Linked DNA regions of Noviherbaspirillum saxi. The protein of the gene in region 1 interacts with the protein of each later gene in a pairwise test. Links are inferred from orthologs where the notes say so. Each region holds a gene or a part of one and is shown on either strand. Other genes may lie near its edges.

Region 1 (3,252 bases):
TGCTGTAAAGAAACTGACTGATCAGATTTTCCAGTACGACTGCAGATTGTGTCATTTTGATACGATCGCCGGCAGCCAGATTATTGGTGTCGCCGCCGGCCTCAAGGCCGATATATTGTTCACCCAGTAATCCGGCGGTCAGAATCTTCGCCGAGGTGTCCTTGGGAAATTTGTAAGTGTTTTCCAGGTCAAGGGTGACAATCGCCTGAAAACTTTTGTCATCAAAGCGGATGTCGGCCACGCGACCGACCACGACGCCGGCACTCTTAACCGGCGCGCGCGGCTTGAGGCCACCGATATTGTCGAACTTCGTGGTGACGGCATAGGTCTGCGCAAACGAAAGCGAACTCATGTTTCCGGCTTTGAGAGCCAGAAATACCAGTGCCGCTGCGCCTAACAAGACGAACATGCCGACCCACAGGTCTAATGATTTACGTTGCATGAAGCTTACTCTAACTATATGTCGTGAAACCTGTAGCGGGGTTTCATACCGTGAAAGGTTATATATTTACTAGGTGACCACCGGATGACGATGGTTCCTTCTGCAGCAACTGTTCAATTGAACATGAGGGCCGTCAACAGAAAGTCCAGCCACAAGACTGTCAGTGATGCGATGACGACTGTGCGTGTTGTCGCTCGGGCAACGCCTTCCGGTGTCGGTTGCGCTTCGTAACCCTGGAACAATGCTATGAACGTTACCGCAAATCCGAACACCACGCTTTTGATCACACCGTTGGCGATGTCTTTCCATACATCGACGCCGGCCTGCATCTGCGACCAGAATGCGCCTTCATCGACGCCGATCAACTGAACGCCGACGATGTAGCCGCCGAGGATGCCGACCGCACTGAAAATCGCGGCCAATACCGGCATGGCGATCACACCTGCCCAAAAACGCGGCGCGATCACCCGCTGCATGGGATTGACCGCCATCATTTCCATCGCCGACAATTGCTCGCCAGCCTTCATCAAACCGATTTCCGCCGTCAGCGAAGTCCCTGCGCGCCCGGCAAACAACAAGGCGGTGACCACGGGACCGAGTTCGCGTGTCAGCGACAGGGCTACCAGCAAGCCCAGGGCCTGCTCGGAGCCGTAGCGATTCAAAGTGTAATACCCTTGCAGCCCAAGCACAAAGCCGACGAACAGGCCCGACACGGCAATAATCACCAGCGAATAATTGCCAATGAAATGAATCTGGTCGGTGACCAGCCGAGGTCGCCGCAGCATGCCGCCGGACGCGCCAAGCACGGCAAGAAATGAGCGTGCAGCAAAGCCAACATTGCTGACCGATTCACGCACCCGGCGCCCGAGCCCCGCAATCAGGTCGACTATCATTGCGGCTGCCCCAGCTGCAAATCCTCTGCGAGCGAACGGCCTGCATAATGGAATGGCACCGGACCATCGGCTTCCGCATGCACGAACTGCTTTACGTAGAGATCGTCCGAAGCCTGCATCTGCGCCGGCGTCCCGTGTGCAACGATTTTCCCTTGCGACAGAAAATACACATAGTCGGCAATGAGGAAGGTTTCATGCACATCATGCGACACGACGATCGAAGTCGAGCCCAGTGCATTATTTAACCGCCGAATCAGGTTCGCCGTCACTCCCATGGAAATGGGATCGAGGCCGGCAAATGGTTCGTCGTACATGATCAATTGCGGATCCAGCGCGACGGCACGCGCCAGTGCGACCCGGCGCGCCATGCCGCCGGATATTTCCGATGGCTTCAACTGCGCCGCGTTGCGCAATCCGACTGCATGCAATTTCATCAGTACCAGGTCGCGGATCAGCTCTTCCGGCAGGCGCGTATGCTCGCGCAGCGGGAAAGCGACATTTTCAAATACCGAGAGATCGGTAAACAGCGCACCATGCTGAAACAACATGCCCATCTTGCGCCGCAATGCATAAAGCGCATCGGTCTTGCGTGGATTGACAGCTTCGCCGTCAACGGTAACAGTACCCCGTTGCTGGGCAATTTGCCCACCGATCAGGCGCAGGATCGTGGTTTTCCCGGAGCCGGAGCCGCCCATGACCGCGACGACCTTCCCGCGCGGGAAATCCATCTGGAGTCCCGACAGGATAGGACGGGGGCCATAGGAGAAATGCAGGTCACGGATTTCGACAAGGTTAGGCACAACACGAACTTTTTACGCAAAGACGAGATTGTAGTGCAGAAAGTGCAATCGCACTTTTGAACTAACCCAAGAGTCAGATAAAAAGCCACAAAAAAACCCGCCAAATCTTTCGATCAGGCGGGCTTTTTGCAATAAATATAGCTTATCGGGGCAGAACCGATGATCCCATCAGGTATTCATCGACCGCTTTTGCGCACTGACGGCCTTCACGGATCGCCCAGACCACGAGCGACTGGCCGCGACGCATGTCGCCGGCGGCAAATACCTTGTCCACCGAGGTCTTGTAGCAGCCGTCGCCGTCGGTTGTCGCCTTGGCATTGCCACGCGCATCCTTGTCGACGCCGAACGCATCCAGCACCTGCTGCACCGGTGATACAAAGCCCATGGCCAGCAATACCAGGTCGGCCTTCAGTTCGAATTCGGAATTCGGCACTTCCTGCATCTTGCCGTCCTTCCATTCGACGCGGGCAGCGATCAGTTTTTCGACCTTGCCATTCTTGCCTTCGAGACGCTTGGTGGCGACTGCCCAGTCGCGGTCGCAACCTTCTTCGTGCGAAGACGAGGTGCGCAGCTTGGTCGGCCAGTATGGCCAGACCAGCGGCTTGTTCTCTTCTTCCGGCGGTTGCGGCAGCAGTTCGAATTGCACCACCGATGCGGCGCCGTGACGATTGGATGTGCCGACGCAGTCGGAACCAGTATCGCCGCCGCCGATCACGATGACGTTCTTGCCGGTCGCCATGATCTGGTCTTTCAGCTTGTCGCCGGCATTGACCTTGTTTTGCAGCGGCAGGAATTCCATTGCATAGTGCACGCCCTTCAGTTCGCGGCCGGGAACCGGCAGGTCGCGCGGGGTTTCCGCGCCGCCGGCGATGACGATCGCGTCGAAATCTTTCTTCAACTGTTCAGTCGAGACAGTTTCCTTGGCCCAGTTATAGACATTGGATGGGAAATCCTTGCCAACGAAAACGCTGGTGCGGAACGTCACGCCTTCGGCCTTCATCTGTTCGACACGGCGGTCGATATGCGACTTTTCCATCTTGAAGTCGGGGATGCCGTAACGCAGCAGGCCACCAACACGGTCATTCTTTTCAAACACGGTGACGTCATGCCCGACGCG
Region 2 (3,179 bases), 2.1 Mb from region 1 along the record:
TTGTTTTATGTGCGATTAATAACTTATCGGTCGCATCCACAGGCTGGAATAAAAGTTTCCTTTGAGGAAACGGTTATTTATTTAAATCAAAGATTCGACGATCTTCCGAGTCCGGCGCCTATCCGCCATTAAAATGGGGCCCGCCGCGCATCCATGCGATCTTTTTCCCAAAATTCATTCCTGCCTGTTCGCATTTCTGCGCCAGCGCCCGGCCGGTTTGAGATGACATGAAAACAGCCGCTCTTGAAAAAACAAATTGTCGCCCATATACTTAGCACTCGTTAGGGGAGAGTGCTAACAATTTCCTCTAGCCTACCAATTTTTCCAGTGCGGTCATGCTGCACGGTGAAATACGCTTTGCAGCACACTAGCCGCAAACAATTATAACTTATTGATTTTTAAGGAGTTTGTATGAACCTTCGTCCATTGCACGATCGCGTCATCGTCAAGCGCCTCGACCAGGAAACCAAGACTGCGTCCGGCATCGTTCTCCCGGAAGCCGCTGCGGAGAAGCCGGATCAGGGCAAAATCCTCGCTGTAGGCAACGGCAAGATCCTCGAAGATGGCAAAGTTCGCGCGCTGGAAGTCAAAGTCGGCGACGTAGTCCTGTTTGGCAAATACTCCGGCCAAACCGTGAAAGTCGAAGGCGACGAACTGCTGGTGATGCGCGAAGAAGACATCATGGCCGTTGTCCAGAAGTAATACAGATATCCAAACAATCATATTAAGGAGTATCGAACATGGCAGCTAAAGACGTAGTATTCGGCGATGCCGCCCGTGCCAAGATGGTTGAAGGCGTCAACATTCTTGCTAACGCCGTTAAAGTCACCCTCGGCCCGAAAGGCCGTAACGTAGTGCTGGAGCGCTCCTTCGGCGCCCCGACCGTCACCAAGGACGGCGTTTCGGTCGCGAAAGAGATCGAACTGAAAGACAAGCTCATGAACATGGGCGCCCAGATGGTCAAGGAAGTCGCTTCCAAGACATCTGACAACGCTGGTGACGGTACAACTACCGCTACCGTGCTGGCCCAGGCAATCGTCCGCGAAGGCATGAAATATGTCGCCGCCGGCATGAACCCGATGGACCTCAAGCGCGGCATCGACAAGGCAGTGACTGCCACCGTCGAGCAGCTCAAGAACATCGCCAAGCCCTGCACCACTTCCAAGGAAATCGCCCAGGTTGGCGCCATTTCCGCCAACTCCGACGCATCCATCGGCGACCGTATCGCTGAAGCCATGGAAAAAGTCGGCAAGGAAGGCGTTATCACCGTTGAAGATGGCAAGTCCCTGAACGACGAACTCGACATCGTCGAAGGCATGCAGTTCGACCGCGGCTACCTGTCCCCGTACTTCATCAACAATCCTGAAAAGCAAGTCGCTGTTCTGGAAAACCCGTTCATCCTGCTGTTCGACAAGAAAATCTCGAACATCCGTGACCTGCTGCCGGTACTGGAGCAAGTTGCCAAGGCTGGCCGTCCGCTGCTGATCATCGCTGAAGACATCGAAGGCGAAGCGCTGGCAACTCTGGTGGTCAACAACATCCGTGGCATCCTGAAGACTTGCGCCGTCAAGGCTCCTGGCTTCGGCGACCGCCGCAAAGCCATGTTGGAAGACATCGCCATCCTGACCGGTGGACAAGTGATCGCTGAAGAAGTCGGCCTGACTCTGGAAAAAGCCACGCTGACCGATCTCGGCCAAGCCAAGCGTATCGAAATCGGCAAGGAAAACACCACGCTGATCGACGGCGCCGGTGAACATCCCGCTATCGAAGCGCGCGTCAAGCAGATCCGCGTTCAGATCGAAGAAGCGACTTCCGACTACGACCGTGAAAAGCTGCAAGAACGCGTTGCCAAGCTGGCAGGCGGCGTTGCAGTGATCAAGGTTGGCGCTGCAACCGAAGTTGAAATGAAAGAGAAGAAGGCACGTGTCGAAGACGCATTGCACGCAACCCGTGCCGCCGTTGAAGAAGGCATCGTTCCTGGCGGCGGCGTTGCCCTGCTGCGTGCTCGTGCAAACATCACCGTGAAAGGCGACAACGCCGATCAGGAAGCTGGTATCAAGATCGTTCTGCGCGCTATCGAAGAGCCGCTGCGCATGATCGTGTCCAACGCCGGTGAAGAAGCTTCGGTCGTTGTCAACAAGGTTCTGGAAGGCAAGGGTAACTTCGGTTACAACGCTGCCAACGGCACCTATGGCGACATGGTTGAAATGGGCGTGCTGGATCCGGCCAAGGTCACTCGTTCGGCACTGCAAAACGCAGCGTCGATCGCAGGCCTGATGCTGACCACAGACTGCACCGTGTCCGAACTGGTTGAAGACAAGCCGGCTGGCGGCGCAGGCATGGGCGGTATGGGTGGCATGGGCGGTATGGGCGGCATGGACGGCATGATGTAATTTTTACCGGCCGGCGAAGGGCAGCAATGCCTTTCGCAGTCCTGTAGACGCTAAAGAAAGGCCCGCGAGACATTGTCTGGCGGGCCTTTTGTCTTATGCGTTCGACACGTGTCGGGCAACAAATACCTGCGCGATAATCCGACAATCCCTATGACGGTCAGCGGGCGAACAATTCGACGTCTGGAAGATTGGTCATCACCTCTTCCACGGTCGCATGGGTAGTCAATGCGTGTATGACCACCGGCAGCGGCTCGGGCCAGATTTCGGGCAAATCATGCTCCGCCTCGTGCAGTATCGGAAATGCCAGTTGTTCCTTGGGAGGACAAAACATGGCGTTGACGCCCGCCTTGTTGCCCCGCGCATCGATACGGTACCAGCCGTAGTCTTTCAGATAAACCGCATTCAATCCATGCAGGCAGAACGGAGGACGGTCGTCGGCAATGGTCAGGCGTTGATAGCACAGTCCGGCCGGGATGCCATTTGCTCGCAACAAAGCGGCCAGCAGATGGCTCTTGGCATAGCAATATCCGGTTCCGTGCATCAGCACGTCGGATGCGGTACAGGTGACCGGATTGAGTCTGTAATCCCAGCTGTGCTTGATGCCATCACGGACAAACTCGAAGCAGCGCTCGGCAATGTCATGGTCGGACTGCGCATCGGCGGCAAGCTGCTCGGCCTTAAGCCTGATCGATGGATGATGCCAGTCGATATGTTCCGACGATGCAAGAAATACCTTCATGCCTTATTCTCGTGGGTGGGTGAACCGGGTATGTATTGAATGCCTAT

The links.
Region 2: the proteins of D3871_RS14980 (region 1) and groL interact in binary tests that used the Escherichia coli proteins (3 or more experiments, as listed by UniProt). The link is inferred for Noviherbaspirillum saxi from one-to-one orthologs.

The regions. Positions count from the first base shown.
Region 1 is NZ_QYUO01000001.1:3,162,833-3,166,084, forward strand. Bases 234-3,163 are described here. They hold D3871_RS14980 (ABC transporter ATP-binding protein), read right to left. Parts: upstream 2,136-3,163; coding sequence 1,332-2,135; downstream 234-1,331. Other genes in these bases: mlaD (outer membrane lipid asymmetry maintenance protein MlaD), read right to left, coding at 234-442; mlaE (lipid asymmetry maintenance ABC transporter permease subunit MlaE), read right to left, coding at 556-1,335; D3871_RS14985 (glutamate synthase subunit beta), read right to left, coding at 2,278-3,163. Outside these bases: more of mlaD, read right to left, coding at 1-233; more of D3871_RS14985, read right to left, coding at 3,164-3,252. UniProt on the Escherichia coli protein: Part of the ABC transporter complex MlaFEDB, which is involved in a phospholipid transport pathway that maintains lipid asymmetry in the outer membrane by retrograde trafficking of phospholipids from the outer membrane to the inner membrane.
Region 2 is NZ_QYUO01000001.1:1,030,136-1,033,314, reverse strand. What follows is about bases 210-3,066. They hold groL (chaperonin GroEL), read left to right. Parts: upstream 210-740; coding sequence 741-2,393; downstream 2,394-3,066. Other genes in these bases: D3871_RS04985 (transglutaminase-like domain-containing protein), read right to left, coding at 2,551-3,066; groES (co-chaperone GroES), read left to right, coding at 412-702. Also shown: more of D3871_RS04985, read right to left, coding at 3,067-3,132; D3871_RS04980 (enoyl-CoA hydratase), read right to left, coding at 3,176-3,179.